DNA from 2 places in the Streptomyces sp. NPDC015127 genome. Region 1 is predicted to be linked to the other one. Evidence: riboswitches for the same ligand, from Rfam matches in the RefSeq annotation. Region 1 holds a riboswitch; the other holds the start of a gene.
What was found. A riboswitch is a leader RNA that binds a small molecule or an ion and turns the genes downstream of it on or off. The one in region 1 is predicted to bind glycine.
Positions count from the first base shown of each region.

Region 2: linked by a shared signal. The riboswitch ahead of gcvP (aminomethyl-transferring glycine dehydrogenase) and the one ahead of gcvT (glycine cleavage system aminomethyltransferase GcvT) in region 1 are both predicted to bind glycine.

Region 1 covers NZ_JBIBVE010000008.1:55,266-62,731, forward strand. Annotated here, with positions in the region: gene ACF08N_RS17195 (enhanced serine sensitivity protein SseB C-terminal domain-containing protein) at 1-368, opposite strand, end outside; gene ACF08N_RS17200 (enhanced serine sensitivity protein SseB) at 488-1,267, opposite strand; gene ACF08N_RS17205 (AAA family ATPase) at 1,434-2,105, opposite strand; glycine riboswitch at 2,253-2,351, shown strand; gene gcvT (glycine cleavage system aminomethyltransferase GcvT) at 2,498-3,613, shown strand; gene gcvH (glycine cleavage system protein GcvH) at 3,672-4,046, shown strand; gene glyA (serine hydroxymethyltransferase) at 4,070-5,329, shown strand; gene ACF08N_RS17225 (L-serine ammonia-lyase) at 5,486-6,853, shown strand; gene ACF08N_RS17230 (EF-hand domain-containing protein) at 6,923-7,138, opposite strand; gene ACF08N_RS17235 (YncE family protein) at 7,367-7,466, opposite strand, start outside.
Region 2 covers NZ_JBIBVE010000030.1:36,602-44,067, reverse strand. Annotated here, with positions in the region: gene ACF08N_RS34980 (DNA polymerase IV) at 1-718, shown strand, start outside; gene ACF08N_RS34975 (PRC-barrel domain-containing protein) at 850-1,254, opposite strand; glycine riboswitch at 1,370-1,467, shown strand; gene gcvP (aminomethyl-transferring glycine dehydrogenase) at 1,649-4,534, shown strand; gene ACF08N_RS34965 (DUF5999 family protein) at 4,616-4,822, opposite strand; gene ACF08N_RS34960 (hypothetical protein) at 5,127-5,717, opposite strand; gene ACF08N_RS34955 (glutamate-cysteine ligase family protein) at 6,209-7,466, shown strand, end outside.

The DNA.
Region 1 (7,466 bases):
TCCAGCCAGGGGATGCCCACACCGCCGCCCGGGGCGTGCGGATTGAGCCAGATGCCCCATCGCTCGGGGTACAGGGCGCGGGCGATGTCCCGGCCTGTGACGACCTCGTGGGCGCGGCTCCAGCCGGAGACGGCGAGCTCCTGGGGCGAGGTCACGCACGGCGCATAGCCGACGCCGTCGACCTCCATGTTCCCGTACTGCGCGTCGGGGGAGCCGGGGCGGCCGTGCCACAGCAGCATCCAGATCCGGCCGCCGGTGGGGTCGGCGAGGGCGTGCAGCAGTGCCTCGTACGCGTCGTAGTGCCCGGGAGTCACCTGGCGCAGCATGTGCTCGACCTGCCCGGTCGCCGCGGTGCCTGACGCGCTCACCCTGGATTCCGCCCCTCTTCGATCCGTACCCGTGCCCGAGTGGTCCGTCCCTGTGTCAGGGGACCTCCGGCCAGGTCATCAAACCAGCTTAAGCGGCCGTCCTGGCACCGGCTTGACTTCTACACGTGATGTCGTTGGTAGAAGGGGCGCACGCGCTCCAGCATCCAGTCGCCGACGGGGTCCTGCGCGACATCCAGAAGGACGAGGTTCACGGGCCACGGCACTTGGACACGGCCGAGGGCGCGGCCGAGCGCGTCCATGGGCGCGTCGCGGTCGGCACCCTCCCAGGAGGAGAGCTGGACGCCGACGAACAGGGTCGGCGCGTCGCCCTCGACGGAGGCGAGCGCCCGGCGCGCGGTGAGCACGACACCGACGGCCTCGAACTCGCCGGCCGCGGCGGCGAGGAAGTCGACGGGCTCCTCCTGCCAGTCCGGCTCGAAGAGCCGCACCCGGCCGCCGGACGCGGCCCCTCCCCCATAGCCTTCGGCATGGGAGGTACCTCCATGCGGCGTGCGCCCCACGCGGCACAGTTCGGCGACGGCGGGCGGCGGCAGGGGGGCGCCGACGGGGCCGCCCGGGTTCACGGCGATGCCGAGCTGCGGGGGCAGACCACGGGCGAACTCGCGGGCGGGGGCCACGGTGAACGACATGTGAGAACCCACGACGGCGAGGAACTGCTGCTCGGAGCTGAAGACGGGGACGTAGGCGGCGCCGTCGATCTCCATGGTGGGCAGGTCGAGGCCGGCGCTGTCTGGCCCGCCGCCGTTGGGAAGGGGAACCCAGACGCTGCTTCGCCCGAGCACCTCGACGATGCGGGCGCCGGCGGAGGGGGCGCCGAGGGATGCGGCGAGGACCTCCTCCAGCTCGTTCCCGGGCCAGCCGCGGTACGGATACTCCATGCGCTCGTCTCTTCCTCCCCGGGGCGGGACCCCGGCGCCTGCGTGGTCGCGGCGACGACGATAGTGGCCGGGGGGCGGGGCGCGCTGCGCGGGGGCCTTTCCCCACCCCGCCCTCCCCCTACGGCCTGGCGGCCGTAGGAGGAGATTGACGCGCGGGGGCCCGGGGTCAGGGGGCCGTGAAGCCCAGGACGCGCAGCGTGGCCGCCGCGTCGCGGTCCAGCAGGACCGCGGACGCGCAGCCGCGCGGCAGACGACCCGACTCCGCGTCGGCGATCAGGCGGCCCACCGCCCTGCGGTGGCGGGCGAAGGCGTACCCCGACACCCCGCGCCCCCGCTCGCGCTGGCCCTCGCGCGCCACCCGGGGCGGCACGTCCAGCAACACCAGATGCAGCGACGCCCCCCGGCGCCGCGCCTCCCGCGCCAGCCAGCGCCGCACCCACGCCTGCGTGCCGCAGTCGTGCACGACGACGCTCTCGCCCGAGCGCAGCGCGCGCCACAGGCCCGCGTAGTGCGCGATGCGCACGAAGGGGCGGTACACGGCGTACGGCAGAAGGCGGGGCGCCCGCGCGTCCCACCGGTCTCGGGTGTCCTGCGAGTCGATCCCGCGCCCGGTCACCGCGCGCTTCATCAGCGTCGTCTTCCCGCTGCCGGGCAGCCCGGAGACGACCACCACGTCACCGGCCGCGAACACCAGGGCGCGCGGGCTGTGGCCCGCCCGCTCCCGCAGGTCGCGCAGCACGGGTGCGGGCGCTCCGAGCAGGCCGTGGGCGGGGACGCCCTGCTGGACGGGCATCCCCGCGGCCGTGGCGGCGTATGCGCCGGACCGCTGCAACATCATCAGCCTCCCCCATGTCGGGTCATCCCACCCTTGCCCATGAAGTGTAAAGAATTGGTAATACGGGACAACCGACTTTGCCACGGTCCGCGCGTCCCACTCCTGCCGTAGGCGTGCAATGATGTGCGCGCCAACTGCATACCGGCCGCTTGAATCCGCGCGGGAGAGTCCCGGCCACCTGGTGTGGCGGGGCGCCGAAGGAGCAAGTTCCTCCCTTGAATCTCTCAGGCCCCGTACCGCGTGCGATGAGGCAGATCTGAAAAGCGAGTCGTTCGGACGGCTCCACCCAAGGTGCAAGCCGCGACCATCCATACGCACGGTCGCGGCGAACCTCTCAGGTTCCGATGACAGATGGGGAGGATTGTCCTCGCAGCCATGCCCTGGGAGCCATACCTATGAGCAATGCCCCTCGTCGTACCGCCCTCGATGCCCTGCATCGATCGCTGGGCGCGACCATGACCGATTTCGCCGGCTGGGACATGCCGCTGCGCTACGCCAGCGAGCGCGACGAGCACAACGCGGTCCGCACGACGGCCGGCCTCTTCGACCTCTCGCACATGGGCGAGATCACCGTCACGGGGCCGCAGGCCGTCGACCTGCTGAACTACGCGCTCGTCGGCAACATCGGCACGGTGGGCCCCGGCCGGGCCCGCTACACGATGATCTGCCAGGAGGACGGCGGCATCGTCGACGACCTGATCGTCTACCGCCTCGGCGAGACGGAGTACATGGTCGTCGCCAACGCCGGAAACGCGCAGATCGTGCTCGACGCGCTCACCGAGCGTGCGGCCGGTTTCGACGCACAGGTGCGCGACGACCGTGACGCGTACGCGCTGATCGCGGTCCAGGGCCCCGAGTCCCCCGGCATCCTCGCGTCGCTCACCGACGCCGACCTCGACGGCCTGAAGTACTACGCGGGCCTGCCGGGCACCGTCGCGGGCGTCCCGGCCCTCATCGCCCGTACGGGCTACACCGGCGAGGACGGCTTCGAGCTCTTCGTGGAGCCCCAGCACGCCGAGAAGCTGTGGCAGGCGCTGACCGAGGCGGGCGCCCCGGTCGGCCTGATCCCCTGTGGCCTGTCCTGCCGCGACACGCTGCGCCTGGAGGCGGGCATGCCGCTGTACGGGCACGAGCTGACCACGGCGCTCACCCCGTTCGACGCGGGCCTCGGCCGGGTCGTGAAGTTCGAGAAGGACGGCGACTTCGTCGGCCGCGAGGCGCTGACGGCCGCGGCCGAGCGCGCCGAGACGGCGCCGCCGCGCAAGCTCGTCGGCCTGATCGCCGAGGGCCGCCGCGTCCCGCGCGCCGGCATGGACGTGGTCGCCGACGGCAAGGTCATCGGCACGGTCACCTCGGGCGCGCCGAGCCCGACCATCGGCAAGCCGATCGCCATGGCGTACGTCGACGCCGCCCACGCCGCGCCGGGCACGCCGGGCGTGGGTGTCGACATCCGCGGCACGCACGAGCCGTACGAGGTCGTGGCGCTGCCGTTCTACAAGCGCCAGAAGTGATCGTCCGCACCCCCTCTTCGTTCACCACCACTCCCCCGCGTACAGGAGAATTCAGGTCATGAGCAACCCCCAGCAGCTGCGCTACAGCAAGGAGCACGAGTGGCTGTCGGCCGCCGAGGACGGCGTGTCGACGGTCGGCATCACGGAGCACGCGGCCAACGCGCTCGGCGACGTGGTGTACGTCCAGCTTCCCGAGGTGGGTGACACGGTGACCGCGGGCGAGACCTGCGGCGAGCTGGAGTCCACCAAGTCGGTCAGCGACCTGTACTCGCCGGTCAGCGGTGAGGTCACCGAGATCAACGAGGACGTCGTCAACGACCCGTCGCTCGTGAACTCGGCGCCCTTCGAGGGCGGTTGGCTCTTCAAGGTGCGCGTGGGCGAGGAGCCGAAGGACCTGCTCTCCGCCGACGAGTACACCGATTTCGCGGGCTGACCCAAGACCTTAGGGACCGAGTGATGTCGCTTCTCAACACCCCTCTTCATGAGCTGGACCCGGATGTCGCCGCCGCCGTCGACGCCGAGCTCCACCGTCAGCAGTCCACCCTCGAGATGATCGCGTCGGAGAACTTCGCCCCGGTCGCGGTCATGGAGGCCCAGGGCTCCGTCCTGACCAACAAGTACGCCGAGGGCTACCCCGGCCGCCGCTACTACGGCGGCTGCGAGCACGTCGACGTGGTCGAGCAGATCGCGATCGACCGCATCAAGGAGCTGTTCGGCGCCGAGCACGCCAACGTGCAGCCCCACTCCGGCGCGCAGGCCAACGCCGCCGCCATGTTCGCGCTGCTCAAGCCGGGCGACACGATCATGGGCCTCAACCTGGCCCACGGCGGTCACCTGACCCACGGCATGAAGATCAACTTCTCCGGCAAGCTCTACAACGTGGTCGCCTACCACGTCGACGACGCCACCGGCCAGGTCGACATGGCCGAGGTCGAGCGTCTGGCCAAGGAGTCCAAGCCGAAGCTGATCGTCGCCGGCTGGTCCGCCTACCCCCGTCAGCTGGACTTCGCCGCCTTCCGCCGCATCGCGGACGAGGTCGGCGCCTACCTGATGGTCGACATGGCGCACTTCGCGGGCCTCGTCGCCGCCGGGCTGCACCCGAACCCGGTCCCGCACGCCCACGTCGTGACCACCACCACCCACAAGACCCTCGGCGGCCCGCGCGGCGGTGTGATCCTGTGCACCGCCGAGCTGGCGAAGAAGATCAACTCCGCGGTCTTCCCCGGCCAGCAGGGCGGCCCGCTCGAGCACGTCATCGCCGCCAAGGCCGTGTCCTTCAAGGTCGCGGCGTCCGAGGAGTTCAAGGAGCGCCAGCAGCGCACCCTGGACGGCGCCCGCATCCTCGCCGACCGCCTGGTCCAGGCCGACGTCACCGAGCACGGCGTGTCCGTCCTGTCCGGCGGCACCGACGTCCACCTCGTGCTGGTCGACCTGCGCAACAGCGAGCTGGACGGACAGCAGGCCGAGGACCGCCTCCACGAGGTCGGCATCACCGTCAACCGCAACGCCATCCCGAACGACCCCCGGCCCCCGATGGTCACCTCCGGCCTGCGGATCGGCACCCCCGCCCTCGCCACCCGCGGCTTTACGGCCGAGGACTTCCGCGAGGTCGCCGACATCATCGCCGAGGCCCTCAAGCCGTCGTACGACGTGACGGCGCTGCGCACCCGGGTGACCGCCCTGGCCGCGAAGCACCCGCTCTACCCCAGCCTGTGACGGATCTCCCGTAACAGTCCGGAGCAAAACAAAAGGGGCACCGCGCACACTGGACAGTGAGCGCGGTGCCCCGCACCACGTTCCCACCCCGTTCCACCGCATTGCTCTGCACCACCCCGGCAGACATCGGCGTCTACCACCCACAAGGAGTTTTCCGTGGCCCTTTCGGTCTTCGACCTGTTCTCGATCGGCATCGGCCCGTCCAGCTCCCACACGGTGGGCCCCATGCGCGCCGCCCGGATGTTCGCCCGGCGCCTGAAGAACGAGGGCATGCTGGCCCACACCGCCTCGATACGCGCCGAGCTGTACGGCTCCCTCGGCGCGACCGGCCACGGCCACGGCACCCCCAAGGCCGTCCTGCTGGGCCTGGAGGGCAACTCTCCCCGCACGGTCGACGTCGAGACCGCCGACGACCAGGTCGAACACATCAAGACGGCCAAGCGGATCAACCTGCTCGGTATGCACGAGATCGGCTTCGACTTCGACGAGGACCTGGTCCTGCACCGCCGCAAGGCCCTGCCCTACCACGCCAACGGCATGACCCTGTGGGCGTACGACGCCGAGGGCACCGCCCTGCTGGAGAAGACGTACTACTCGGTCGGCGGCGGGTTCGTCGTGGACGAGGACGCCGTCGGCGAGGACCGCATCAAGCTCGACGACACCGTGCTGAAGCACCCCTTCCGCACCGGTGACGAGCTGCTGCGCCTCACCAACGAGACGGGCCTGTCGATCTCCGCTCTGATGCTGGAGAACGAGAAGGCCTGGCGCACGGAGGAGGAGATCCGCGGGGGCCTGCTGGACATCTGGCGGGTCATGCAGGCGTGCGTGGACCGGGGCATGTCCCGCGAGGGCATCCTGCCGGGCGGCCTGAAGGTCCGCCGCCGCGCCGCGAACACCGCGCGCAAGCTGCGCTCCGAGGGTGACGCGCAGGCCCTCTCCATGGAGTGGATCACGCTCTACGCGATGGCCGTGAACGAGGAGAACGCCGCCGGCGGCCGGGTCGTCACCGCCCCCACCAACGGCGCGGCCGGCATCATCCCGGCCGTCCTGCACTACTACATGAACTTCGTCCCCGGCGCCGACGAGGACGGGGTGGTCCGCTTCCTCCTCGCGGCGGGCGCGATCGGCATGCTCTTCAAGGAGAACGCCTCCATCTCCGGCGCCGAGGTCGGCTGCCAGGGCGAGGTCGGCTCCGCCTGCTCCATGGCCGCCGGCGCACTTGCCGAGGTCCTCGGCGGCTCCCCGGAGCAGGTGGAGAACGCCGCCGAGATCGGCATGGAGCACAACCTCGGCCTGACCTGCGACCCGGTCGGCGGCCTCGTCCAGATCCCCTGCATCGAGCGCAACGGCATGGCCGCGGTCAAGGCGGTCACCGCCGCCCGCATGGCGATGCGCGGCGACGGCACCCACAAGGTGTCCCTCGACAAGGTCATCAAGACCATGAAGGACACCGGCGCGGACATGTCCGTGAAGTACAAGGAGACCGCGCGCGGCGGCCTCGCGGTGAACATCATCGAGTGCTGACGGCACCGGCCACGGCATGCGGGCGGCCCCCGGCGATCACGCCGGGGGCCGCCCGCATGTCCGGCTGCGTCAGGCCTTGTTCAGGTGGGACCAGAACTCGTCGAACGACAGGAGCTTGTCCTGGTCGGTGTCCTGCGCGGCGATCACGGCCTCGGCAACCGACTCGGTGACGTGCCAGTCACCCATCTGAGCCATCGCCGTCTTGTACTCGGCCGCAGTGATGAAGCCGTCGCCGTCCGCGTCGTACCGATCGAACGCCTTGCGTGCTGCCTCGATGTCCGCCACCGGTCCACCCCTTCTTGGTGCATTACTGACGGGGGTCAGATTATCGGCCCCCGTGGATCATCATGGACGGAGCCGGTCCTCACGGCGCGCTGAGCGGGTACCGGGCTCCGCCCCGGGTCCTGTCGGTCCCCGGGGCGGACGGGCCGGCGCCTGTTCGGCCGCGTCAGGGCCGACGTCGTCGTCGCGTCGGCCCCGCAACGTCACCCGCCTGTCGGCCAGTTGGGCGTGCTAGCGGAAGACGCCGGTGTGGCCGAGGGAGTAGCGCCCGGGCTGGGGGTAGACGGCGAGCCCGTGCGGGCCGCTGCCGACGGGGATGCGGGCGAGCTGC
Region 2 (7,466 bases), on a different contig from region 1:
GATCGAGGTGGAGCGGCTTGCCGAGCGCTGCGTGCAGCGGCTGAGGGCGAGCGGGCACTCCGGCCGGACGATCGTCCTCAAGGTCCGGCGCTACGACTTCTCGACGCTGACGCGCTCCGAGACGCTCAGGGGGCCCACCGACGACCCGGCCGTGGTGCGGGAGGCGGCCGGCAGGCTGCTGGAGTCCGTGGACACGACGGGGGGCGTACGGCTGCTGGGGGTCGGGGTGACAGGGCTTGCCGACTACACGCAGGAGGACCTGTTCGCGCAGGCGGCGGCGGAGGAGGCCGCTGCCTCCGCCGCGTCAGCGGCCGCCCCCGGTGAACAGCCGGAGCCCGAGCGCGAGGCGGCGCCGACGGAGCCCGTACCCGCCGAGGCCGCCGCGCGGCACTGGTCCGCCGGGCAGGACGTCCGGCACGCCGTGTACGGAGCGGGCTGGGTGCAGGGGAGCGGGGTGGGGCGCGTGACCGTGCGCTTCGAGGAGCCGGGCTCGGCGCCGGGCCGGGTGCGCACGTTCCGTGTCGACGACGAGGACCTCCAGCCGTCGGATCCCCTGCCGCTCGTGCCGGCGTCGCCTCCTGGGGCGCAGGCGCCGGACGTGGCCGCCGCGGGCACGGCGGCAGGGAGGCCCGTCGACGAGCCCGCCCGGCACGTGCCGGCGGAGGGGAGCGCGTCCGTCCCGGGCGGGGACGGCCGGCCGGTGGCGCACGGCGACTGACGGGGGAGGGAGGTGCCGCAGGCGTCAGGGCCGCGCTCGGCATGGGCGTCCACGTGGCCGACAGTGGGCGGCCGCCGGTGCCCGGGCTGCCGGATCGGCGTGCCCGGAGAGCGACGGGCGAGGTGTCGGCCTCAGTCCTCCTGGCCCGCCACGCGGCCGAAGGAGCGGTCGCCGGAGCGGTCGCCGGGGCGGTCGCCGGCGGACGGGGCCGGGGCCGGGGGTGCGGAGAGGTCGAGGCCGTAGTGGTGGTAGAGCTGGAGTTCCTGCTCGGGGGAGAGATGGCGGCCGACACCGAAGTCGGGGGCGTCCTTGATCAGGGCGCGCTCGTAGGGGACATGGAGCGCGTTGTCGACGACCTCACTCGGCTCCAGGGGCACGAAGGCGTCCCGGCTGAACAGTCCCGTGCGTACGGCGGCCCACTCGGGCTCGCCCGTGGCGTCGTCCAGGTACACCTCGTCGACGGTCCCGATCTTGTGGCCGTCGCGGTCGAACGCCTTGCGGCCTATCAGGCTGCGCGGATCGATGTCGGTCTGCACGGGTCCCTCCACGTGGTCGCACCTGCTCTACAGTCACTACGAAAGGGCAGATCCCGGGTGTCGGCCACTCGAAGGATCGCCGAGGGAACGCGCTGGTACCCTGGCAATCGGCTGTTGACCCCGTGCGGGAGAGTCCACCGGTGATCCCACCGGCGGCGCCGAAGGAGCAAATCCTCCCCGGAATCTCTCAGGCCCCTGTACCGCACGGACGAGGTCACTCTGGAAAGCAGGGCGGGCGTCGGACGGCATCCGCTCTCACCGACGGTGAAAACCGGCGCGTCGTCCCATGGCGCCCGGTGAAGCTCTCAGGTTCGAGATGACAGAGGGGGAGGCCGTCCGGGCATCCGCGCCGTGATGCCCCTCGCAGGTCGTACATGACCAGGAGGCCTCCCACATGACCGCCAACCGCATTCCGCTCTCCCAGCTGGAGCGAGGCACCCCCTTCGAGCAGCGTCACATCGGGCCCGACGCCGCTGCTCAGGCCAAGATGCTCGCACAGGTGGGCTACGGATCGCTCGACGAGCTGACCGCCGCCGCGGTGCCGGATGTGATCAAGAGCGCCGAGGCGCTGAACCTCCCCGACGCCCGCACCGAGGCCGACGTCCTCGCCGAACTGCGTTCGCTCGCCGACCGCAACCAGGTGCTCGCGCCCATGATCGGCCTCGGCTACTACGGCACCTTCACGCCGCCGGTCATCCTGCGCAACGTCATGGAGAACCCTGCCTGGTACACCGCGTACACCCCGTACCAGCCGGAGATCTCCCAGGGACGGCTCGAGGCCCTGCTGAACTTCCAGACCGTCGTCGCCGACTTGACGGGCCTGCCGACATCCGGCGCCTCCCTCCTGGACGAGGGCACCGCGGCCGCCGAGGCCATGTCGCTCGCCCGCCGGGTCGGCAAGGTCAAGGGCGGCGTCTTCCTCGTCGACGCCGACGCCCTGCCGCAGACCGTCGCCGTGATCGAGACCCGTGCCGAGCCCACCGGCGTCGAGGTCGTCACCGCCGACCTCAGCGAGGGCATCCCGGCTGAGATCGCCGAGCGCGGCGTCTTCGGCGTGCTGCTCCAGTACCCCGGCGCCTCCGGTGCCGTGCGGGACCTGAAGCCGGTCGTCGAGCAGGCGCACGAGCTCGGCGCGATCGTCACGGTCGCCGCCGACCTGCTGGCCCTCACCCTGCTGACCTCGCCCGGCGAGCTCGGCGCGGACATCGCCGTCGGCACCACCCAGCGCTTCGGCGTCCCGATGGGCTTCGGCGGCCCGCACGCCGGTTACATGGCCGTGCGCGACAAGTTCGCCCGCAGCCTGCCCGGCCGCCTCGTCGGCGTCTCCGTCGACGCGGACGGCAACAAGGCCTACCGGCTCGCGCTCCAGACCCGTGAGCAGCACATCCGCCGCGAGAAGGCCACCAGCAACATCTGCACCGCTCAGGTGCTGCTCGCCGTGATGGCGGGCATGTATGCCGTCTACCACGGTCCCGACGGCCTGCGCGGCATCGCCGAGCGCACCCACCGCTACGCCACCGTCCTCGCCGACGGGCTGCGGGCCGGCGGTGTCGAGGTCGTGACCGGCACCTTCTTCGACACCCTCACCCTCCGCGTGCCCGGCAAGGCCGCCGACGTCGTCGCCGCCGCGCGAGAGGGCGGGGTCAACCTGCACCTCGTGGACGCCGACCACGTCTCCGTCGCCTGCGACGAGACCACCGGCCGCGAGCAGCTCACGGCCGTGTGGTCCGCGTTCGGCGTCGAGGGCGACATCGAGGCGCTGGACGCGGCGAGCACCGAAGGCCTGCCGGCCGCGCTGCTGCGCTCCGACGACTACCTGACCCACCCCGTCTTCCACCAGCACCGCTCCGAGACCGCGATGCTGCGCTACCTGCGCAAGCTCGCCGACCGCGACTACGCGCTGGACCGCGGCATGATCCCGCTCGGCTCCTGCACGATGAAGCTGAACGCGACGACGGAGATGGAGCCGGTCACCTGGCCGGAGTTCGGCCAGATGCACCCCTTCGCGCCCGTCGAGCAGGCCGAGGGCTATCTGACGCTCATCAACGAGCTGGAGGAACGTCTCTCCGAGGTCACCGGCTACGACAAGGTCTCGATCCAGCCCAACGCCGGTTCCCAGGGCGAGCTGGCCGGTCTGCTGGCCGTGCGCGCCTACCACCGCGCAGGCGGCGACGAGCAGCGCACCGTGTGCCTGATCCCGTCCTCCGCGCACGGCACCAACGCCGCCAGCGCCGTGATGGCCGGCATGAAGGTCGTGGTCGTGAAGACCGCCGACGACGGCGAGATCGACGTCGAGGACCTGCGCGCCAAGATCGAGCAGTACAGCGACGAGCTGTCCGTCCTGATGATCACCTACCCGTCGACGCACGGTGTGTTCGAGGAGCACGTCGCCGACATCTGCGCCCAGGTGCACGACGCCGGCGGCCAGGTCTACGTGGACGGTGCGAACCTCAACGCGCTCGTCGGTCTCGCCAAGCCGGGCAGGTTCGGCGGCGACGTCTCGCACCTGAACCTGCACAAGACCTTCTGCATCCCCCACGGCGGTGGCGGTCCGGGCGTCGGACCGGTCGGCGTGCGCGCGCATCTCGCGCCGTACCTGCCGAACCACCCGCTGCAGCCGACCGCGGGCCCCGAGACGGGCGTCGGCCCGATCTCGGCCGCGCCGTGGGGCTCGGCCGGCATCCTGCCGATCTCCTGGGCGTACGTCCGTCTGATGGGCGGCGAGGGCCTCAAGCGGGCCACGCAGGTCGCGGTGCTCGCGGCGAACTACATCGCCAAGCGCCTGGAGCCGCACTACCCGGTGCTCTACACCGGTCCTGCGGGTCTGGTCGCCCACGAGTGCATCGTCGACCTGCGGCCGCTGTCGAAGGCGACCGGTGTCAGCGTCGACGACATCGCCAAGCGCCTGATCGACTACGGCTTCCACGCGCCCACCATGTCGTTCCCGGTGGCCGGCACGCTGATGATCGAGCCGACGGAGAGCGAGGACCTGACCGAACTCGACCGCTTCTGCGACACGATGATCGCGATCCGCGCCGAGATCGAGAAGGTCGCGACGGGCGAGTGGCCCGCGGAGGACAACCCGCTGCGCAACGCCCCGCACACCGCGGGTGCGCTCGGCGGCGAGTGGAACCACGCCTACAGCCGTGACGAGGCCGTCTTCCCGGCCGGGGTGAACGCCGCGGACAAGTACTGGCCGCCGGTCCGCCGTATCGACGGCGCCTTCGGCGACCGCAACCTCGTCTGCTCCTGCCCGCCGCTGGACGAGTACGACAACTGACGTTCTCGGGGCTCGGCGCGCATGGATCGGGGCCGGTACGGAGAACTCTCCGGCCGGCCCCCGGTCGTATCGGTGACCGCGCTACGCGGCCGTGACCACCTGCCCGGTCTCACGCGGCCGGTGGGGGGCGATGATCTGCCCGTCGGGCAGCAGTTCGCCGGTGTCCTCGAAGAGGAGAACGCCGTTGCACAGAAGGCTCCAGCCCTGCTCCGGGTGGTGCGCCACCAGGCGTGCCGCCTCCCGGTCGGCTGAGTCGGGCGTGGGGCAGGCTGGCTGGTGCTGGCACATGGATGGGTTCTTTCGCTGCGATGTGGTGAGTGTCCTGCGGCTCGATGAGCTGTTCATGGCCGCCCCCGTATCTGTATCGGTCCGATCCCAGTGTTCCCCCACGGGCGTCGATCCGCAGGGATTTCACAGCAGCTCTTCCTACTGATTGATGACGCATCACCCGCGCGGACGGTTCAACGCAACTGGGCTGTCCTTTCGGGTGGTTCGCCATGGCCCGGCAGGACTAGTCAGGCCGGGCCCTGCGCCCGCTCGTCAGTACGCCCCGCGACCGGACGGTCGCGGGGCGTACTGACGTCGCGCGAGGTCAGGCGGCAGGTGAGTCGAACAGGGACTCCGGCGTCAGCCGCAGGGTCAGCACGGGCAGCAGATCGGCGACCTGGTGCGGCCGGTGGGCCGCGATGCCGGGCGGAGCCGGTGCGAGCGGCACCAGGACGTCGGTCGGCTGAAGGGTGCCGGCGGAGGCGTCCGCCTCGGTGTCGTGATGGAGCCAGAGCGTGAGCATGTAGAGCTCCGGCACGGAAAGGAGCCGCGGCTGGAAAGGCGGCCCCATCGCCTCTGCCTGGCGCAGCGCACGTTCGGTGGAACCGAGATAGGGGCCTTCGAAGAAGTGGGAAAAGGCCCAGCCGTCGGGCGTCAGCCGGGTGTCCGCCGCAGCCACGGCGCGATCGCCGCTGCGGATCAGGAAGCGCCACCCGGCGAGCCGGGTGTACGGGGCGCTGCCATTCGGAACCACCCGGTCCAGGACATGGACGGGAAGCGGCAGTTCGGGGCTCAGAGGTCCCTGGACGGACCTCAGAGCGGGCGTCGGAGCCTCACGGACGGCCGTGGGGGAACCGAGTGCTGCGAGAACGCTGCGCAGGGCGGGCGCGGGGGCCGGAGGAACATGCAGCGGCATGATGGGTCGCCTCTCGCTCAGGAGACACGGTGATGCGGGGAGATGCGGACGGCACTGTCGGCGTACGGGCCGCGCGGGGCCGGAAAGACCACCTGGCGCCGAGTCTCGGCCCATCGGCAGAGTTTATACGACCCGTGTTCACGCTTCGTTTCCGCTAGCCGACGCCGGTATTTCCCGCAAGGCGAATACAGGTCCCTCGCGCCAGGGGTTTCCGGCGCGATTTCCGTGGTGTCGCGGCCGTGGCCTGCGGTTTTCTTCACGGCGTGGTAGGCCGAATCCGGACGGTGTTTAACGATGCATCCGTCCCGGAAAGTGACCGTCGCATCACACCGGGGAAAGTGCCCGATGAATGTGCCCCGTGCCCGAAGACTCCCAGCCTATCGGGAGCGGACCTGCCGCACGGGCGTTACGGATCAAAGAGTCTGGGCATTATCGTCCGTGACACGAGCGGCCCACGTTGCGTGGCTGCCCACTCGAGGAGGGACGCTTCGATGGGGGAGAAGATCGTGGCAGGCGGGTTCGACCTGTCCGATCGGCAACGGTACCGGCGCAAGCTCCAGCAGTGCCTGGCAGCGCTCGGGCGGCTGCTCGCGGAGAAGAGGTTCGACCGCCCCAGGAATCTGATGGGACTGGAGATAGAGCTGAATCTCGCCGATGCGGACGGGACTCCGCGGATGATGAATGCGGAAGTGCTCTCGCGCATCTCGAGTCCGGATTTCCAGACCGAGCTCGGAATGTTCAATCTGGAAGTAAACATCGTTCCGCACCGGCTCGACGGGCACGTTTTCGATCAGTTGGCGGAGGAGTTGCGGACCGGTCTCGGATATGCCGACCGCAGGGCCGCGGACCTCGGGTCCGGGCTCGTGATGATCGGAATTCTGCCCACCCTGCGGCAGTCCGATCTCGTCTCCGCCAATCTCTCCGACGTCGACCGCTACATGCTGCTCAACGATCAGATCGTGGCCGCACGCGGCGAGGACTTCACCCTCGACATAGAGGGCGTCGAGAGGCTGACCTGCACCTCGGAGTCGATCGCGCCCGAATCGGCCTGCACATCGGTCCAGCTGCACCTCCAGGTGACGCCCGCCCGGTTCGCCGACGTGTGGAACGCGGCGCAGGCCGTTGCGGCCGTCCAGGTCGCCGTCGGCGCCAACTCGCCGTTCCTGTTCGGCAGGGAGCTGTGGCGCGAGTCGCGGCCGCCGCTGTTCCAGCAGGCGACCGACACCCGCCCGCCCGAACTCCAAACGCAGGGGGTGCGTCCGCGCACCTGGTTCGGCGAGCGCTGGGTGAACTCCGCGTACGACCTCTTCGAGGAGAACCTGCGCTACTTCCCCGCGCTGCTGCCGTTCTGCGACGACGAGGACCCGCTGCGGGTGCTGGACGACGGCGGGGTCCCCCGGCTCCAGGAGCTCGTCCTGCACAACGGCACCGTCTACCGGTGGAACCGGCCGGTGTACGCGGTCGTCGACGGAGTGCCGCACCTGCGCGTGGAGAACCGCGTCCTGCCCGCCGGGCCCACGGTCGCCGACGTCGTCGCGAACGCCGCCTTCTACTACGGACTCGTACGGGCGCTGGCCGAGGAGGCGCGGCCGGTGTGGTCCCGGCTCCCCTTCGCGGCCGCCCACGAGAACTTCGAGACCGCCTGCCGCCACGGCATCGACGCCGACCTGCTGTGGCCGCGCCCCGGCCGCGGCGGCGGCGTCACCCGGGTGCCCGTCACGGCGCTCGTGCGCGACGAACTGCTCCCGC